One region of the Romboutsia sp. LXY-2 genome, then DNA from elsewhere that is predicted to be linked to it. Evidence: riboswitches for the same ligand, from Rfam matches in the RefSeq annotation. Region 1 holds a riboswitch; each other region holds the start of a gene.
The links. A riboswitch is a leader RNA that binds a small molecule or an ion and turns the genes downstream of it on or off. The one in region 1 is predicted to bind cyclic di-GMP.

Region 1 (5,452 bases):
GTTTCATATTTATCTATTGACATAATATTAAAACAAAGACCCTTCTTTCCTTTGTTCTCCCCAATTAAATATCTTGCTATAACTATTGATATCCCCCAGTATCTACTAGTTAGCTATCCATATTTTTTCATACAGAAATTTTTTAGTCTTTATTTAATATTATATAACATTTACATGTTTATTTTCATCCTATCATTTTTAGTATTCATTCAAAACATAACTTTATTTATAAATATTTATATACTTATCTCCTAGTAAATTGTATTTTATGATGGTAAAATATCTTTCATATGTTTTTATACAATTAGCTACGGAGGTTACAATTATGTATAATGTTAAAACTAAAGCTGAATTAGAAGCTGCTCTTAAAAATAATGAACCTAATATTTTTATATTTGATGAGAAAATAGTAAAATCATTTAAGCCTTTAGATAATGTAAATATTTCTAGTGCTTTTAGAAATAGATGTAAGTATACTCTTGAGAAATCTTATGATGGTTCTGCTTTTTTAGGATCTTTTGGGTTTGCCCCTATGATATCTGAAGTTGGTGATATATCTTTCTTCAGTGCAATGAGTATGATTTCTAGTGTAGGATTACATCAGATTCTGATTATTTTTTCACACTACAATATTAAATTCAAAGATAATGGTATTTTATTATCTAAAATCTAAAAAATATTATTTAAATAATAAAAAGAGCAATAATCAGGTATTAACCTACATTATCGCTCTCTTTATTTGTGTTTTTTATTTAATAAAATGTTGTGTTAAAGTGGTTTCTTTCTATCATTGACTTTTACTACACTTTTTATACTAACTTCCATGAGTCATCACTTCCTGGTGTAGATGTTGTCCACCATTTAGCTTCATATTTTTGACCGTTGTATACTACTATATCACCTCCAACATAAGCTTTACCTGGCATATATTCTTGACTTCCATCAGGATTTGTTTCTATTACTAGTTCCCAAGCTGCACTTGTGTCTGGATTTTCTCCTTTTACCCACCATTTAGCTACATATTCCTGCCCATGATATACTACTCTATCACCTTGTAAATATACTTGATCTGGATTATATGTATCTCCTGATGTTGAAGGCTTTTCTTTTACTGTTATTGTTCTCTCTTTAGACGTTGTTAATCCTTCACTGTCTATAACAGTGTATGTTAACTTATATGTACATACATTCGTTGTATCAATATTTCCTTGTACATCTATTTTTGATGTTAAATCTCCATCTTCTTTATCATTCGCAGTTATACCAGCCATTTTATCAAAGCTGTCTCCAACCGTTATAGTTTTATCTACTACTCCATTTAATACTGGTGCTTGATTCTTAGGATCTTCTGGCCCACTACCTCCACCGTCATTTCCACCATTTTCTCCAACTGGCTTCATTCCGTTAAAAGTAACATTTCTTACATCTGAGAAGCATAGTCCTATCATACCTTGAAGGTTTGTAGTTGCTCCTGGTTCTAAGCTTTGCCATCCTGAAGATTTCAATGTTATTGTAGTAAAATCTCCATTATCTTTTTCAGTAGCAGTACCTCCCCAAGATGATTTGTATATTGCTGATTTTGGTAAATCAAATGATAACTCCCATCCACCATCTATCTTTTCTTTAGTGTGGTTAGTTACTTCAAAATCATATGTATAGTTTGGATGGTCATAAGTTCCTGTTAAGTTTACTTCTACACCGATTTCTTCTAAGTTTTTATTGTCTTCTTCTGTTTTATTAGCAGGGCCCATTTTATCAAGACCACTACTTAATCTCTTAGTTAATGTATCCCCGTATGTATACTTACCTTCGTTTACATCATTTGAGCCTTCTACATAATTAGGATTTGGTCCATAATCTCCATCCATAACCCAAATTAAAGCTCCACCAAGATTCTTCTCTTCTATATACTTTAATCTTTCATCTATCGATTGCTCATTTTCAAAAGTTAAGAATACTTTTTCATTATTTTGCCATATATATGGTACTTTACCCACTTCATCCCAATGAACTTTTAGATTTGGATCTTGTTCCATTAAGTTTAGTACATGCCATAATGGATTTGCTCCTGCAGGTATTTGCTTACCATTTGCATCTAAATCTCCCCATATGTTATACTTTCCTGTTGCTGGTGTTTTACTTGAACCATGAAGTCCGTTTCCATTTCCACCTTGAACATTTTCCCATCCTCTTGTGTAATATGGTACACCCATTAATATTTTTTCTGGAGGTAATACCCCTCTATAATACTTGTATGACCAGTCCATACCAAGAACTGGCCTTATCATATTCATTGTTTCTCTATCTGCTGGGTCTGGATATATATTAGCTTGATTTTCAACAAACTCATTCCATCCACCGTGATAATCATATGACATTATACTTAAGAAATCTAATTCTTTTGCATATTCATTTGATTCTACTCCACCTAATACCCATGATGACGCACTTACAGCTGCTGTTAAAAGATATTCTGTATTATCTTCAGCCGCTGCTTTATCTAAAGCTTGGTTAAGCTTTTTCATCATTATGTTATATCTTGCATTTATAGTTTTTCTTCTTGGCTCAGAAACCTCAAAGTCGTCAGGGTTACCAGATTGACTAGTTGATGAAGGGAACTCAAAGTCTATATCTACCCCATCAAAACCATACTGTCTTACAAAGTCTACACATGATTGAACAAAAGTATCTATTCCCTCATCAGTATCCATCATTGTGTAGAATCCTTTTGAGCCTGCCCATCCCCCAACAGACATTAATAATTGAACATCTGGATATTTTTTCTTCATCTGTTGTAAAAGATTAAAATGACCTTTGTATGGTAAACTTTCATCTAATTCTATTTTTTCTCCGTTATAAGTTAAATCCATACCTTCAAAATTTTCTTCTAATGCTGCAAATTTATCACCAAATGATATCTTATTTGTTTGTGAGTCTACCATAGCAAAAGAATATTGAATATGAGTTAAAGAATCCCATTGTAAATCTGTTACATTAAAATAGTTGTGCTCTTTGCTTTTATAAGCCCACTCTGGAAAATACCCAACTATTTTTCTTTCTAAGTCTTCATTCTTTTGATTTACTTGAGTAGTTTCAAAATCACCTGATTTTAGTGCTGAAGCGTTAAGTGGTGTCACTATCATTGTAAGTAATGTTGCTAATGACATGATTTTACTTAATTTTTTTAGTTTCATAATACCTCCTATAATTTCAAATAAAAATTTACTACATTTGAGCTACTACATCCGCAAATCACCTGGCATTTTGCGGTGCAAAAATGTTTTAGGTATAAACTAAATTTAATAGAGGTGCCTATTTGATAAGTATTTCAATATGTTTTGGTAAAACATGTTAAGATAATAACTTTTGCATAAATAAAGCCTACAAAAAATATATAAATACTCTTTGGCAACTGGCTGGCATAGATTTTTCCTTAGCCCCTATAGCTTTGCGTCACTAACTTTCGTTAATTTTGCCCTATTAAATTTTATTTATTAATAATCTTCCATTTAATTGTATATACATTCACCTGTACATCCAACGAAATGTATATACATTATGTACGTCACAGTATTATAATAACTTTAGCTATAATTTACTAATATGCAAAAAGAGTTATTTATAAATAAACCTTTCCTCTTCGTCTGTTGCTTAAAATATTTTACGCTCAAAACCTTATTTTATTGGTATTACATAGATTCAACAATAATTTTCATTACAACTTGTGAAATCATATGTTTTATTGGACACTAAAAGAGCACTATTTCTAGCACTCTTTAACTTGAAATTTTAATACAATTGTAAATCTATCTTTCTAATATAGGAACATAAATATCCATAACAGTATCTTTTCTATGGTGACATCTTTCATCATAAAATTCAAAGTCTATCTTTTCTTCATCAAAAACATAGCCACTATCTTTAAACCACTCTTCAAATATATATTTCCAAGTTTCTTTTATTATTTTAGCAAAATCATCTTGAGATAAATCATCAGTCGTATCCACTGGTGGAGTTGTAAAGACCGCATATGTTGCTTCTGGGATTTCTATTGTAATCATGTCTTCTGTAACAGATTTAAAATCATTAACAAGTACACCCAAAAGATATGTCGCTTCTCCATCTTTGTTACAAGATGGAATGCATACTCCAACTTCACCATGTTTTTCTGGTTTTAAAATTTCATACATTTTACTTTCTAAATTTTCACCATTGTAATTACTCCAAAATGAAGCAATATCCTTAGTAAAACTTCCATTAGAAATATTTGTCTTTATACCATACCCTGCAACTTTAAATGCAGGCTTATTTACAATAATAGGATTCATAATATAACCTCCAAGTTTACATATTGATTCTTTATTAGAATAGCAGCCTTCCATGCGTTTTATATATTGTGTTGGGCTAAATCCATACTCTTTTTTAAATGCTTTCGAAAATCCATTGTGTGTATCAAATCCATACTCCAAGGCTATATCTATAATTCTATTTCCATCAAATAGTTTCATAGCCGCCAAGGATAATTTTCTTTTCTTTACATATTCCATCAAAGTAATACCATAATACATATTAAATATTCTACAAAAATGAAAAGTAGAATATCCACATCTACTTGAAATCAACTCCGGAGTTAATTCATTATTTATATTTTCTTCAATAAACTCAATAGATTTTGACATTACTTCGCTATAATTCAATTGTTCACCTACTTTCATCACGTGATAATTAAAGTATATCAACTTAATTGAAGTTATATTGTTCCTAAATTGCTATGTTTATTTAATTGTATAAAAAAAGCCATCTTAATAAACAAGAGTTTATCAAGATAACTTTAATATTGTATATATTTTCAATAATATTATCTATTATTTACTTTCACCTTAAGGTTGGGTCTTTTGATAAATACTTATTATAATAATAAATAATCATTATTATTGCTCCAATAGACGCATCTATCATGTCTTGCATTGTATCTTTTAGACCACCAGATTGTGTTTTCATGTGTGCATAAGTATCTAGTAAATACTCTGCTATCTCACAAATTGAAGAGATTCCTATTGCGAAGAAAAATAAAACTACACAAAGCCACAATTTCCCTGCACTTAATTTTACATCTGAATCTTTTAAAATATTCCATCCTATTTTGACAGTTATAAATCCTGACCAAAAATGTAGTAAATCATCATAAATTTTTATTTTATCATATAAATTATATGATGATCCTAGAACAAAAGAAAATAAAATAAACAAATTCCCTACTAAATATACGCTTTTATCTAGAACAGGTGATTTTTTCAAATATATTTTTGTTAATACAAACAAAATAACTAGTGAAAGTACACAAAGTCCAAATCTTCCATAGTCTTTCTTAAAAAGAAAAAATCCTATAGAAAAAACATATATTATATAAAGTATGTATTTAAATATATTAACTCTTTTATCATTCAAATTA
Region 2 (5,452 bases), on a different contig from region 1:
TATTATAACTACAGTAAGTACGTCTTTATATATGAATAAGAGATTTATAGAAAATAGGTCTAATGTATATTTATTAAAAAATGCAGTAAATATATCTGATTTTGAAGACAAAGGGATATATCCTGATGAATTTAAAAATATACCTAAACCAATTGTTTTGCATGTGGGAGTGATATATGATAGATTTGATGAAGAGTTATTATATAAGTTAGTTAGAAAGAATAGAGATAAATCATTTGTAATGGTAGGTACTATAAGTGGCAAGATGCTTCAAGAAAAAGAAGATAATTTATATATATTAGGTCCTAAGAATCATAATGAATTAAAATACTACATGAGGAATAGTGACATTGGTATAGTTCCCTTAAAAGATAACACAGACATGGCTATAAATTGTGACTCTATAAAGATTTATGAATATTTAGCATCAGGTTTACCTGTGATAACTACTAAGTTACCGGATGTATGTTTGTTTGATAAAGCATATATAAAAGCTGCCAGTAAGTTTGACCAATTTAATAAATATATAAATGATATCTTATTAAGCAAAGAAAATTATAAAAATGATATGAAACAATTAATAGAAAGTCACACATGGAATAATAGAGTTATATCTATACTTGATGCATTAAGAGGCAATATAAATGAAAAAGAACAGGATGATGAAATTATAGTAACTATAAGGAAGTCATTTAAAAGAAGCTTAGAACAAGAGTATGATCCATCTATTGAGTCATCATATGCAATGACATACTTCGAAGATGATATTGAAACGTGTTTAAAGCATGCTGAAAATGCTTATAGAAATAGAAATATAAATCATACATTTAGAAATTACATTCAAGCTTTATTAAAATTAGGAAAGATAGATTATGCTGTAAATGAAATATTAAAAAATAATAACATACCTGAAGAATATAGAGCAGAATTAATTAGTCTAGCGAATAATAAAAAGCATAAAGAATTTATAATAAAATTAATTATGAAAGATTATAACTATTTAAGAAAAAATTTAGACTCTTTATATACAAAATCTATATATAGTTTTGAAATAGAGGATTATGTTAAGAGCAATGAGCTATATAGCGATTTATGCGAGAGTAAAAAAGAGATTCACAATACACCTATTGTGAATAGGGATGTAAGTAAGTTATTAGCTATGGCTGGTAAGTGGAAATCATCTGAAAATGTATATTTTAATTCATTAGAATTGATAGATAAGTATTTAAATAGAAAAAGTAGATTGAAAAAACACCAATCTTTATTTGATGTTAATGTAAAAACATGTCATTTGTGTAGCAGTAAAAAATACAAATTAATAGCTAAAAGACCTGATGGAATAGATATTGTTAAATGTGAAGAATGTGGGTTAGTATTCACAAGTAAAAAACCATCTGATGCAAATTTAGGTGAAATATATAAATATGAAAATTATTATAATGGTGGGATATGTGGTTATAGATTTGGATATGAAAATTTAAACAAAAAATTAATGTTTTCGAATAGATGTAACTGGATTAATAAAAATTCTTTAGCTAAAAATAGTATATTGGATATTGGATGCAGTACAGGTGATTTCTTGGAAGTTATGAAAAATAATGGATGGAATACATATGGTATAGAAATTTCCGATTATGCATATAATATTTGTCTTAATAAAGGTATAAATATGTATAATAAGTCATTAATTGATTGTAAACTTGAATCAAATAATTTTGATTGTATAACTATGTGGAGTGTACTAGAGCATTATACTAATCCTATGAGGGAATTAGAAGAGGTATATAGAATATTAAAAGAAGATGGTAAAATATATATTGCTGTTCCGAACAACACAAGAGCGACATTATCCGGAGAAAATTGCTATGAATATAATTTATCATATGAACATTTGATATATTTTGACACAGATCCTTTAATTCAAATGGTTAAGAAAGCTGGGTTTAAAATAGAGCAATGTTTTTATGGGAATTTGGTGCATTTATATGATATGACGCCAATTGGAACACACATATATCTATCTGCTACAAAATAGAAATTATAGCAACTGAGCTACTTTTATTTTAGTACGAACCAAATAGTGTTAGCTGAAAATGTATAAGTTTATACTGTGATATATGAAGAGGATAAGTTGAGGTAAAGAGGAAGTCTAGCTGAGAAGAGTAAAGAAAAAGATATGTTAAAATAAGTACCAGTATGATCATATATAAAAAGATTTGTTACTTAAGCTTAGCATCCAAGTCATGTTAAGAAAACACTGAGAAAATCAATATAATGTCAGATTACTATATAAAAGTGGATGAAACTGCACTTAAGGTAATAGATGACAAAGGTAAAGAGTTGAAATCTAAAAAATATATCTAGATATATAAAACAGGTTTGAATCTCTTTCATAGGATTAAAAATACATATAAAGTAGTTTTAAAAGTTAAATATAATAAAGCCGATAGCAGTGAAATCTAATTTCTAAGCTATCGGCTTTATTATATTAAATTCAAATTATTTATGTAGCTGTAAATTTTTTTGCTCTATAAATAAATAATATAGAAAAGTTATTTATTGTTAAAAATTGTTGCAAATACTTGATAAATATTCGAATATAGTATAATATTATACTAATATGTAAAAAAATGTAAAATTAAATAGGCAAACTTAAAGAAATTTAAGGACGCAAAGCTATAGGGGCTAAGGTTTTAATAAAACTATGTCAGCCAGTTGTCAAAGAGTTTATAACTTTTTGTTATCATTACTGATAAAAAAATATACTCTTTAATAGGGTATTTTTTTATAGGTAAAAACATACTACAAATTAGAAAATATAATATTCGAAAAAATTCTTAAAAGTGAGAAAAATGGAATAAAATGAATAATAAACACTAAAAAACATGTATAATTCCTTATTAAGAGAAAATTAATCGAATATTATATTATATAATTAATTTAGTTATTTTGTTTTAACTATATATAAAGAGTGATGATTTATATTTTAAGTAATTATAACTACTCTTTAGGGTAGTTTTTTTGTTGAAAAAAATATAAAAATGATAAATAAAGGAGGAATATATGGATACATATGGATTAATGAAGATGAGTTTAGATGCTACGGACTTAAGGAGTAAGGTTATCGCGAATAATATTGCTAATATAAATACTGCAGATTATAAAAGAAAGTACGTTACTTTTGAAGAGACTTTAGAGGGGAAGTTAGAAAATGCAAAGATTGAAGTCAAAGTAGATGAAAATTCCATTATGAGGGAAGATGGAAATAACGTAGAACTTGAAAGTGAAAAGGTAAATCAGGCAGCTACTACTCTTCAATACAATGCTTTGGTAAGTTTAACAAATACAAAAATAGCCATGATAAAAAGTGTAATATCGGGGAGGTAATTAGATGAGCGTTTTTAGTGGAGTGAGAATTAGTGCAAGTGGTTTATCTGCTGAGAGAATGAGAATGGATATAATATCTTCAAACGTAGCAAATGCGAAAACCACAAGAACTGAAAACGGTGGAGCATACGTTAGGAAGGTAGCATCATTTGAAGAAAATTATGATGAAAAACTTGGTATGCTAGGTGTGAAAACAGTATCTATAGAGGAAGATAAGTCGCCTCTAAGAAGGTTATATGAGCCTAATCATCCAGATGCAGATGAAGAAGGATATGTTGAATATCCAAATGTTGATTTATTGGTTGAAATGTCTGATTTAATAGCAGCATCTAGGTCATATGAATCTAATATAGATACATTGAATGCTCAAAAAAGTATGATATCAAAGGCTTTAGAAATAGGTAGATAATAAGGAGGAAATATTATGCAGGATATAAGTAGAATAAGTTCTACAAATTTAAATTCTAATCTATTTACAAATAGCATTGGAAATTCTTCGATTAATAATAAACAAGTTGCAGATGATAAGAAGTCTAATTTAGAATTTTTAGATGTTATGAATAATACTTTAAATAAAGTAAATGAATCTCAAGTTAATGCTAATAACATGATAGAGGGATTTATAAAAGGTGATGATTTAGCTATGCATGATGTTATGTTAGCGGTTCAAGAGTCACAAATGTCTATGCAACTTATGTTGGAACTTAGAAATAAGCTATACGAGGCTTACCAAGAAGTAAATAGAGTACAGTTGTAGTCTATTAACAAGGAGTAGATAAATGAATTTACAGGAAATTGCACAAAAGATAAGCGGATTTTTACAAGAAAAGGTAAATCAATTTAAGGAGCTAAAAATAGAAAAGAAAATAGCTCTTATAATAGGGTTCGTTGCTATTATCTCATCTATAGTATTTGGAGTTAAGTACATAAATGACAATAAGTACAAAGTTTTATTTTCGGGCCTAGATTCAAATGATGCATCAGTGATATCTCAAGAATTAGAATCTAGAAAGGTAGAAACTAAAATAGAAGGCGATAGTATATATGTACCAAAAGAAGAAGTTGATAAATTAAGACTTGAATTGTCAAGCAGTATTTCAAATGGTTCAAAAGGGTTTGAAATAATGGATGAAGGTACTTCATTTGGAATGACTGATGAAGAATTTGAAATAAAAAAACAGAGAATGATTCAAGGTGAAATAGAAAGGACAATAAAAACCTTTCCACAGGTTGAAAATGTTAGAGTACATATAACAAATGGGGAACAATCTGTATTTGCTAAGGAGAGTATTCCAGGGAGTGCTGCAGTATCTATAAATTTAAAACCAGGATCAAGCTTAAAGCCGGAACAAATAAGATCAATAATGTCTCTTGTATCGGCAAGTACTTCAAATATACCTAAACAAAATATTGAAGTGGTAGACCAAAATATGAATCTATTATCAGAAGGTTTATTTGATGAAGAAGGCAATGTAACAAGCACTAATTCTAGTGGAATAGATATTGCTAGAAATGCAGAGAAAGATTTAAGTAATGATTTAGAAAAATCTATTGTGAGACTACTTGAACCAATATTTGGTCAAGGTAAGATAAAGGCAAGTGTAAATGCTGATTTGAATTTTGATACTAATGAAAAAACTGAAATTGTAATAGATCCGAATAAGGTCATTAAAAGTGAATCAAGAAGTGAAAATAGTACTACGGAAGAAGGAAATACTGGTGGTGCTGTAGATAATAACATGAATAATGAAGGAAATAGTAAAACTGGAACTACTAAAAGTAAGGAAGAGAATGTAGAGTATGAAGTTGGAAAGACTGAGACAAAAACCATAAAAGCACAAGGCGAGGTAAACAAAATAACAGCATCTGTTGCCATTGACGGGGATTTAGCAAATACTACTATAAAAAATGTCAGAGATATGGTGGCGAACGCTATCGGCATGGATGCTAGCAGAGGTGATGATGTTGCTGTTGTCTCTATGAAATTCGGTTCAAATACAGGAGATAATGCGATAAATAATTTAGAAGATGAAGGAATAAACAAGGTGCTAAAGATGACAGCTTA
Region 3 (5,452 bases), on a different contig from region 1:
TTGTACTGTAAACATATCTTCTTTTAGCTCTTGTATTTTATAAGCTAGACCCTCATCCACTATGAAGCTTCCAAGTATTGATTGCTCTATGTTTATAGCTTGTAGTGACTTCATCTAATCCCTCCCTATCTACCAAACTCCGTCATCCAAAGTTTAAGATCTTTTGTATTTATATTATCTATTTTAGATGTTCCAAAATCTGTTCCAAAACTTGTTCCAAAACTGGTGCTATTTTTTACTGTGGTGTTATTTTTTGTTGCTGTAACGTATTTATATATTGATGATGTCTTAGTCTTCTTTCCATCTTCTACAAGCTCTATTATGTTTAATTTCTCAAACTCTTTTAGCATACGATGGGTTGCTCCTATAGACATATTTAGATCTTTTGATATAGCTCTTACTGTTAGTGGAAAATGCCCTGGCTCTAATTTTTTATTCATAGCACTTAGATTTTCTTTTCTCATAAGATAATGATTAAATATAATTTTTTGTAAGTCTTTTTCATAATCAAACTTCAATACTTCCCTATTCATTTTGTAATATCCTTTTGCCACATCTACTCACTCCCCTTTTAATTCATGTTCATGTTAATCTTTTAAATATTTTTTGTGTTAACTTTTCAATATAAGTTACTCTTTATGTTAACCATTTATTTTAATGATAGTTCCGTTTGTGTTAACTTTCAAGTATTATTTTACATATTTTCTAAAAATATGTTTTTAAAGTTTACATTTACAAAACTTTGTACTATACTTTTCTTATAGTGAGGTGGGTAACATGACTTTTGGGCAGAGATTTAAAGAGCTACGATTAGAAAAAAATTACACTCAACAAGAATTAGTTGATGACTTTAATAAATCTTATGACTATTCATTTTCCAAGGCTGCTATATCACAATATGAAAACGATAAAAGAATTCCAGAAACTGAAGCGCTTATAAAGTTCGCATTTTACTTTGATGTTTCTCTAGACTATTTGCTAGGTTTAAATTCAGAGAGAAATATGGACAAGCCAGATAAAGAAGTCGACTTAGTATCGGAGTTTCTTTCAGTTGGAAATGATTTATTTGATAACGATAATTTGAGCCGAAAAGAAAAAGATGCAATTTTTGAGAAATTATCAAAAATGTATTTTAGCTCTTTATAATTTTGCTACATGAGGTGGCAAAATTTTTTTAACTACCCACGGAACATGTGTTTGATTTTTAAAATATATTTTTATTTTTTTTATAAAATTTATTTGATTTTATTTATATTTTAAGTTTTGTTTTGCAATTTTATTTATATATTATTTTTTAGTGGGGTATTATTATGATTAGATTTGATGAGAGATTTAGGCAATTGTTGCTTGAGAAAGATTATAGTTTTGATGATTTTTCTCGTGAATTTGAGATGGAGAGTGGATATTATTTAGATTGTAGTGATTTTACTCAGCCAGATATGGATTTACCTCCATTTAATGTAGTTATTGATTTGTGTGGATTTTTTGGGGTTAGTTGTAATTATTTATTAGGGATTAGTACAGTAAGAGAGCCTGGTAGTATTGGTAATACTTATGACCAGTTTATTACTTTGGCTGCTTTGATTATTGAGAGTGATGGGTATGATAATGATTTTAAGAGGGATTTTTTTATGGGTATTAAAAATAAGTTTGGATGTTAATTGTGTTTATGAGTTTTAATTAGAAACAATTCGTGTACTTTATATAGCTAAAAGCAGCTATTTCTTATCAGAAATAGCTGCTTTCTATCAAAATAGCTGTTTTTTATTATTATTTATTTTATTTATAAACTAGCAATTCCTCTATTATAAGCAAACAAAGCTGCTTGCATTCTATCTTTAAGATTTAATTTTGATAAAATACTACTTATATGTTTTTTTACAGTATGCTCAGTAATAAATAATTCTTTAGATATTTCTGAGTTACTTCTTCCTTTTGCTATATACATTAAAATCTCATGTTCTCTCTTTGTTAATCCCTCTACATGTTCAGACTGACCATGTGATAGATATTCTTCTATTAGATCAGCATCATAATATTTCTTACCTCTAAATAACTGCTTTATAGCATACCCCATATCTTCTCCATTAATATTGGCCAATATATATCCATCTATTCCTGATTTCATGCACTTTGAAAATAATTTTGGATTTTCATAAAAATCTAGTACCATGATCATAGACGTAGAATTTTCCTTTATCTTTTGAAGTTCTGGCAAAAACTTCTCATTATTTCTATTTAGATCAATTAGTATTAAGTCATACTCATTTTTATATATGTCTGAAAATATATGACTTTCTTTAATATCCTTTACACATGCTTCGTTATATATAATCTTTGATATTCCCCTTCTGATTATTAATGATTCTGATATTACAATAACTTTCATACTTAATCCCCCCAAAATACGCCCGTTATTTAGCCGGCTGTACTATTAGCTCTATATACCTCTAAGTACCCACATCTAAGATATACTTCTTAGTTTCTAAATACTGCTTAATTATATTTAGTATTTAATTTATTATTTTTTAGCTTGTTAAATCCTTGTTTCCTGTATTATTATTTATACTTATATTTTAGGATATTTCTATTTATAGGTAATCATTAATAGTGAGTATCTTTTTTTCTACTAAAGTATAATACGTTATACACATTATGACATGTTAATTTTTTAAAAGACTTTTCAGATATAATAATTTGTAGCATTATGTCCGTTTTAGCTTATTTTACACATTGATTTAAATACAATATAAATTTTCTTGTTCATTATAAAAATCACATACTCATGCACAAAAAAACTTAGTTAGCTTTTAAACTTTGTTTTTAGTTGGTTTATTAGTTATATACTGAATTAATTCTGAATCATAAAATTTTTTGCCACTCATTACTTTCTTTATAATATATATTAATTCATCTTCATATGAAACATTACTTATATATCCATTAACACCTATTTTAGTGAATTTTAAAAAAAGATTTCTATCTTTATTGACGTCTAGTACAATTATTTTCAGTTTCTGAAAAACACTTTTTATATTAGCTAATTTTTCTACTAGTTCAGTATTATTTTTATTAACATCTATAAATATAATGTCTAGCTTAGACAAATCTTGATTATCTAATTTGTCACAATTTTGAACTACTTTTATATCAGTTACTTTACATATTTTTGTAAATAAATGACCTATTGAGTCTCTCGTTAGAAATGATTCTGATACAACTAAAATATTCATCTTAATATACCTCCACTGTACTCATAAAGAAATAATCTAATAATTACTTCTTTATGAGCATTCTTCTATTGATTTACATAATATAGTTTTATTTATACCAATTTTTAATGATTTTTTTTGATCTTATACATGGATAATAAGCCTTTTCATATGATTTGTCCCCTATCGCAAATATCGAAAATCCTATTAACCAATCTTCATTTTTAAATACTTTATTGTAAGCTTTAAAGCAATTCACCTGTTGAGAGGATGAATATATACGTGATAAATATGAATTGTGTGGCTCTATAGATGCTCCTAGACGCTTCGGGAAACCTAATTCTCCAAAAAATATAGGTTTATTCCATTTTTCATAGAAATTATATACTTCTTGTTTGACATTTTGATTTCTATTGTATACATTTGTACTTGTTAAAGCATTGACAATATCGTCTACATCAGCATTCATTTGATCAGTTAACTCAAAATAAGCAGATACCGATATGAAATCAAGTTCTCCAAAAAGCTTATTATTAAGCTTATTTTCGTATCTTTTCTGTGTTTCTGCATCTCCTTCTAATGTATACCACCAGTTAGTCCTATATGTCACAAGCCCATCATATTCTTGCCTGACAAAAGCTATTACATCTAACCACTCCGTTTCATATGATTCAATACGAACTAAATTTGATGATATATTTAAAGCATCTATATCATAAATATCGCATATATTCTTTATCAAATAATCTATTACAATATTTTTCCAATTATAAAAAAATGTGCTTATATCAGATGGCATCCATTCTGTTTCAGATAATCTGCCATCATTAATTCAAGGATATGGCTCTAGTATTATACTAATATTTTTCCCTTCTAATTCTTTTAATAAATTTATTGCTTTTTCTACACTATTTTTATCGACATCCATTGTGTTGGAAGTTAATGTATCAATATTAATTACTATAGGAATATTTATTGTATTCAATCCCATTTTATTAATATTCTTTAAAACATTCTCTATTTCATAATCAGTTGACAAATTTGAGCTTATAATTTTTTGGTTAAATTTATGATTTAAAGCTTTTTCAGAGTAACTAACTAAATTATTATGATCTATAGAAAAAAGCATAACTATACAAGATAATGGCACAATAGCGATTAGTAATTTATATTTATATTTCTTTTTCTTTTTCTTTCTTATTATTCTCTTATTTATTCTACCTTTAGCTCTTTTTTTCATATTATTTTTTCTTGAATAATTTTATTTGGAATACATACTTCACTCCAACTAATAAAATTATTACTACTACTCCTATACATGCATATTCTGAATATACTCTGGCTTGATAAGGTGATATTTTACTAGATTTTTCTACTTCGATATCACCATCGCTAACTTCAATTTTTAAATCTGATGTTTTTGTTATACTGTCTATACTTCTTAAGTCAAACCACTCTAAATTTGGAGTACTTTCTTCTAAGGTTTCTATTAATAATCTTAATTTTTCTATACCTAAATGTGGGTGATAAAATACACCTATCATGCCATCTGAAAAATCACTATACATAGTGGAATTATATTTTATACTCTTTAAATCTTCTTCAAAACTATTTTCACCTAGAAAACCTAAGTTTTCTGGAATAACTGTCATTCCATTTAAAAATGTAGGGTTAGACTTATACACTGGTGAATATGTGGTTTCCATCGTTTCATCTGAAATTTGTATTTGTCCCACATATGTTGAGAAATACTCTGATACTATTTTATATCCATTTTGTGATATGGCATAGTGAGGTGCTTCAAATGCAATCGGATATAGATCATGAGTAACTAACTGTTCTATACCGGCTTCTATTTTTTCTCTTACGTACTCATCTTCTGAAATTCCATTTGGTCTATCTAGCGGTGCATCTAATTCAGAATCCCAAAACTCAAATCCTTCTCCAGTTTCAGAATCTCTATATTGATGAGTATAACCATGCATTACAATGCTACCACCATTCTCTTGCATATATTTTAATGTTTTAATCATTTCAGGATAATCTTTCAGGTTATATGTTTTATTGTTTTCTACATCCCTATGTGTTGGTATTACAACTACCATATATGGAATTTCTTTTTCTTTTAAATACTTAGCAACTTCCATTAATACATCTGGATTTCTCGCAGGAGTTATATCCTCTAATCTTAATGTTTTTTGATTTTCTACCTTTGCTTGTTGTTCATTAAAACATTCAAA
Region 4 (5,452 bases), on a different contig from region 1:
ATAAATGTAGATGGCGAAAATATAGTTCTTGTAGAAAATTTTACAGTTCATGGCCCAAAATGGGATAACCCACAAAATAAAATTAACTTAGATAAAAATAAGTACTATCCTATATTTATAGAGTATTTTAACTGTGGAGCTGAAGCTGCATTTAATCTTAAGTATACTACAACTACAAAAAGTGGAAATGAGCGAGACTATAAAAATATACCTAAAGAATGGTTTTATCCTTCTAAAAGTAAAGCCCCGGGTGAAACATCAGATGGTGGATTTACAGGTGAAAGTGGTGTTAAGATACCTGAAGAACCAGGCAAATATTATATATTATATGAGTCTGGAATGAAAACAGGTGATAATTTTAAAATGACAAAGCAAGGTAAATATGGTCCATTTATTGTTGATACAAGATTTACACTACAAAGAAGTATAACAAACTATTACAATAATAATTTTGTACTAGAATATACATTAACACCAAACAATATACCTGTAACAGATTTTTATCGAACAAAACAGGATCTTAACAATGCTCAGTTAGTGCAAAGTTTATATGTAAACAATATTCAATTAACAGATATTTTACCGAATGGATTTGATGTAAAATCTCAGATAGGATCATCAACACATACATTCAACTATGCCTATAATAGTGGGAGTACAAATAAATTAAATGGTGTAATTGAAGGCGTTGTTAATTATAAACTAAACACTCAAGCAGATGCCAAAGAAGGTTATTTTTATTATTCAGAACCTGTGAAGATAAGACTAGAAATAAGCAGTGAGAATCTTGGAAAAGTGATATTTAGTGAATCAGATGGTAAAATTATTTATAATGATGTATCTTTGAATAATAAGCAAATAATTAAAGAACAAAATTTACCTGAAAGTAGTTTTATTCTTCAAGGTATAAATAAAATAGTGTCACATGGACTACTACTTACTGATAAAAATAATTATAAAGTCCAAGAAGGTACTATAAATGGTGTAAAAAATGTATATTATACCTTGGGAGTTAAAGTAGATATAAATAAAGATAATGGGAATTTCAAAGTAGTAATACCGGAAAATGCCATGCTAGATGAAGATAGCATATATCTATATAGGTATAATGAAGATATGACAGTTGACCCTAATTCAAAAATAAAAATTGGTTCACAATATATTACAGGAAGAACTATTGATGTTAAGGGTTTAAATAGATTTAATAACAAAAAAACAAGCTATGTATTGGCCTATTCATTATTACTACAGGATAACGGGCAATATTCATCTATAGCTAATATGGATAGGGATATTCCGACAATTTTAAATATTAGTGAAGAGATGCCAGAATTATTTTAATAATAAAATCAGAAGCTATAAAAATAGCTTCTAATTTTATTGATTTATTAAATGTAAGTAGTAAAAGAATATATACTAAAGTAGTAATACTATAAAATAATAATATGGTAAAAAATGTAATAAAAGTAATGCGTGTAGAGATAAAACATGCTATAATTAGTATATAAAAATACTATAGATACTAAGAAGTATGTCTTGTACATGGGCACCTGAGACATATGGAGTAAGTGGTGCAACCGGCTATCTAAATTATATAGATTTTCTATATATATTTGAGGCCTTTTTTTATGTCTATAGTAATGAAAATTGAGGGGGAACTTTTATGTTAAAGAAAAAGAAAAACAACAAAGGTTTTACATTAGTAGAACTATTAGTAGTAATAGCAATTATAGGTATATTAGCAATAGTAGCAGTACCCGCATTATTTAAGCAAATAGATAAGTCTAAAGGAGCAGATATATCTGCTACTGTAGCTTCTATAAAATCAGCAACAACTGTTTTCTATTCAGACAATGATGTGGTACCAACAAGCATAGCAGCAGCTTCTGGCGGAACAGCAACAACAGATTTATTGGTAGGTGGATACTTAGATTCTAATCCAGATGTTCCGAATAAAGTTACATACACACTAGCGGCAGGATCAACACAAGCAACTAAAGGTGTTACTTTAGTAATAGATATAAAAGGATCATATATGAGTAATGCTTCAATAGATAAATTAGCTTCAGATCTTGGTGTTACAAAAGAAAGTACTCCTAATAACGGATCGACAGCAACCATAAAAGTACCTTTAATTAAAGATTAATATATATTAGAAGTGGAGATATTTATCTCCACTTTTTGCATGTTGATAATTTTTATTGAGTTTATATAAGTTAATAGCTTCATAATTGATACGACTCACAGGGGAATCATTGATTGAGAATGCTTATATATAAATAATTAATATAGTCCTCGTCATAAAAAATATTTATATTTAGTTAAAAATATTTAAATATAAATGATTGGAATAATAAAAAATAAATACTGCTATTAGTATGAATATATATTAATTTTACAATATAGATAAATAACAATAGATATATTATAATATCTATAAATTGGGTTTATAATGTAAAATATTAGAAAAAGAGGAGACATATAAAGTGGATATATATGAATGGCTAAATAAAGGTGTCAATCTAGGAGCATCAGATATACATATAACAGTAGGTACAAATCCTATGGCAAGAGTAAAGGATAGATTTATAAAACTATCAGATACAATCCTAACTAATGAACACACAAAACCAATAGTACTTGAAATAGCAGGAGAGGAAAGATTTAAACTACTAGACCAAATAGGAGAGTTAGACTTCTCTGCATCTTTAGAAGACGGAAATAGATTTAGAGTAAATGCTTACAAGCAAAAAGGAAATTATACCCTAGCAATAAGAACAATAAACGCAGACATACCAAATTTCGAAAATCTAAATTTACCACAAGTATTAACCAGTTTCACAAAAAAACACAAAGGTCTAGTATTAGTAACAGGGCCTACAGGGAGTGGTAAAAGTACTACATTAGCTAGCCTTATAGATATCATAAATACAAACAGACAAGCCCATATAATAACACTAGAAGACCCTATAGAGTACGTACATAAGCACAAAAACAGTATAGTAAATCAAAGAGAGATAGGAACAGACTCAAAGAGCTTTCACTCAGCCTTAAGAGCTATACTTCGTCAAGACCCTGATGTAATACTTATAGGAGAGATGAGAGACACTGAATCTATATCAATAGCTCTTACAGCAGCTGAGACAGGTCATCTAGTATTTTCTACACTACATACAGTAGGAGCGGCAAAAACCATTGATAGGATAGTAGATATGTTTCCATCAGAGCAACAGCAACAAATAAGAATACAGCTATCAACAGTATGTGAAGGTGTAATATCTCAACAGTTAATACCTACAGCAGATGGACAAGGAAGGGTAGCTGCTTTGGAGATAATGATAGCAAATACAGCAATAAGAAACCTGATAAGAGAAAATAAAACATTCCAAATACCAAACATAATACAAACATCATCAAGACAAGGTATGCAGACTATGGATCAAGACTTAATAAACTTATATAGACAAGATAAAATAACTACAGATGCTGTATTAAGTAGATGCACAGATTTTGAAAATACTCAAAAAATGTTAGGTATGAGTAGCTATGGTGCTATGGATATGTACTAATAATAGATGGAGAATATAACAATGGATATATATTTTATAATAGTATCATTTTTAATAGGGATTATATTCGGTAGCTTCTTCAACGTATGCATCTATCGAATACCAGAAAAAATATCAGTAGCAAATCCACCATCGCATTGCTACAACTGCAACACAAGACTAAAACCATTAGACTTAGTACCAATACTAAGCTGGGTATTTCTAAAAGGTAAATGTAGATATTGTGGTAAAAAAATATCACCAAGATACGCACTAGTAGAGATACTAACAGGTATACTTTTTGCCACAATATACATTAGCTTTGGATACAACATAGAAACAATATACTACATGTTTTTAGTATCCCTACTAATAATAATCACCTTTATAGACTTAGATCACTACATAATACCAGATAGTCTAGTAATAATAGGTTCAATCTTTGCAGTTGTATTCAATCTGTTTGTAAAACTAGTAAGCAATAGAAGCATGCTTCTAGGAGCACTAATCTGTGGTGGAGGTATGCTATTACTAATATACCTAATAGAACTAGCTGTAAAAAAAGAAGTAATGGGTGGAGGAGATATCAAACTCTTCGGCATGTTAGGATTATTCCTAGGACTTAAAGGAGGTCTCCTAACAATACTTCTAAGTGTTTACGTAGGTGCAATTTACGGTATAATAACAATAGTATACAGCAAAATAAAAAAACAAGAATATAACTCAATGATACCATATGGCCCTTTCATATCAGTAGGAGCCCTAGTATATGTTCTATATGGAACACAAATGATAAACTGGTATCTAAATCTGTATTAACCAAGAAGCTGTCTCAAAATCTAACTTGTATTTTGAGATAACTTCTTTTTTGCATTGTATTATGTTATACTATTTCAAAATTGAATCAAAAAATTCAATGAACAATATACATAATAATTTGTGTTACAATTAAACTATACATAAAGCAAAAAAAGCTAATAGGCAAAAACCTATTTACATAAAAACTACATTAAAAGGAGATGACAAAATGTACGTAATAGTAGGTCTAGGAAACCCAGGAAAACAATACGATAAGACAAGACATAACGTAGGATTTGAAGTTATAGATATTTTGGCAAAGGAATATAACATATCTGTGACGAAAATAAAACATAAGGCTTTAATAGGAGAAGGAAGAATAGGCTCAGAAAAAGTACTACTAGTTAAGCCTCAAACTTACATGAACCTAAGTGGAGAAACATTAATAGATATCTATAAATACTATAAAGTAGATATGGAAAACATAATAGTAATCTATGATGATATAGATTTAGATGTTGGAAAAATAAGAGTAAGAAAAAAAGGTAGTGGTGGAACTCACAACGGTATGAGATCTATAGTAAAATGCTTAGGATCAACTGACTTCCCAAGAGTTAGAGTAGGTGTATCTAAGCCTAGGCCAGGACAAGACTTAGCAGACTTCGTTTTATCTAGATTTAGAAAAGAAGAAGCTGATAATCTAGCTGATGGATTAGAAAAGTCATATCGTGCCGTAGATGCGATAATAAGAGAAAATATAGACACAGCAATGAACAAATATAACGGATAGTGAGAGGGGATTTATATGAACGATGTTTTTGTATATCCTTTGCAAAATTCCAGTGAATATAACGAAATAATAAATTGCATAGAAAAAGATAAAGGCTCATTATTAATTAATGGCCTTTTACCAGTGCAGAGACCTCATATTACTTATTCTATCTTCAAAGACTTATCTAAACAGATGGTTTTTGTTGCAAGTAGCGATTTAGAAGCTAAGAAGGTATATGAGGATTTAAGTTTTTATATGAAGGATAAGGTAGAGTATTTAGGACACTCTGATATATATTTCTACCATTTAGATGCAAAGGACAGAAAAGAGGAAG

Region 2: it holds a riboswitch for cyclic di-GMP, as region 1 does, so the genes downstream of both, ACI48P_RS12285 (flagellar basal body protein) here and ACI48P_RS02670 (glycosyl hydrolase family 18 protein) in region 1, are expected to answer to the same signal.
Region 3: it holds a riboswitch for cyclic di-GMP, as region 1 does, so the genes downstream of both, ACI48P_RS05600 (LuxR C-terminal-related transcriptional regulator) here and ACI48P_RS02670 (glycosyl hydrolase family 18 protein) in region 1, are expected to answer to the same signal.
Region 4: it holds a riboswitch for cyclic di-GMP, as region 1 does, so the genes downstream of both, ACI48P_RS20750 (type II secretion system protein) here and ACI48P_RS02670 (glycosyl hydrolase family 18 protein) in region 1, are expected to answer to the same signal.

Annotation. Positions count from the first base shown of each region.
Region 1 is NZ_JBKFGI010000001.1:549,772-555,223, forward strand. It holds gene ACI48P_RS02665 (hypothetical protein) at 326-673, shown strand; gene ACI48P_RS02670 (glycosyl hydrolase family 18 protein) at 810-3,194, opposite strand; cyclic di-GMP riboswitch class I at 3,405-3,487, opposite strand; gene ACI48P_RS02675 (AraC family transcriptional regulator) at 3,807-4,697, opposite strand; gene ACI48P_RS02680 (DUF2238 domain-containing protein) at 4,876-5,448, opposite strand.
Region 2 is NZ_JBKFGI010000006.1:236,911-242,362, reverse strand. It holds gene ACI48P_RS12290 (methyltransferase domain-containing protein) at 1-2,035, shown strand, start outside; cyclic di-GMP riboswitch class I at 2,636-2,723, shown strand; gene ACI48P_RS12285 (flagellar basal body protein) at 3,064-3,387, shown strand; gene flgC (flagellar basal body rod protein FlgC) at 3,392-3,796, shown strand; gene fliE (flagellar hook-basal body complex protein FliE) at 3,812-4,144, shown strand; gene fliF (flagellar basal-body MS-ring/collar protein FliF) at 4,167-5,452, shown strand, end outside.
Region 3 is NZ_JBKFGI010000002.1:110,293-115,744, forward strand. It holds gene ACI48P_RS05580 (replicative DNA helicase) at 1-114, opposite strand, end outside; gene ACI48P_RS05585 (hypothetical protein) at 126-554, opposite strand; gene ACI48P_RS05590 (helix-turn-helix domain-containing protein) at 778-1,146, shown strand; gene ACI48P_RS05595 (hypothetical protein) at 1,311-1,661, shown strand; gene ACI48P_RS05600 (LuxR C-terminal-related transcriptional regulator) at 1,784-2,389, opposite strand; cyclic di-GMP riboswitch class II at 2,412-2,496, opposite strand; gene ACI48P_RS05605 (response regulator transcription factor) at 2,811-3,233, opposite strand; gene ACI48P_RS05610 (glycoside hydrolase family 113) at 3,322-4,011, opposite strand; gene ACI48P_RS05615 (hypothetical protein) at 4,045-4,452, opposite strand; gene ACI48P_RS05620 (DUF2334 domain-containing protein) at 4,454-5,452, opposite strand, start outside.
Region 4 is NZ_JBKFGI010000019.1:54,894-60,345, forward strand. It holds gene ACI48P_RS20745 (VWA domain-containing protein) at 1-1,341, shown strand, start outside; cyclic di-GMP riboswitch class II at 1,509-1,592, shown strand; gene ACI48P_RS20750 (type II secretion system protein) at 1,664-2,146, shown strand; gene ACI48P_RS20755 (type IV pilus twitching motility protein PilT) at 2,487-3,569, shown strand; gene ACI48P_RS20760 (prepilin peptidase) at 3,591-4,367, shown strand; gene pth (aminoacyl-tRNA hydrolase) at 4,576-5,136, shown strand; gene mfd (transcription-repair coupling factor) at 5,152-5,452, shown strand, end outside.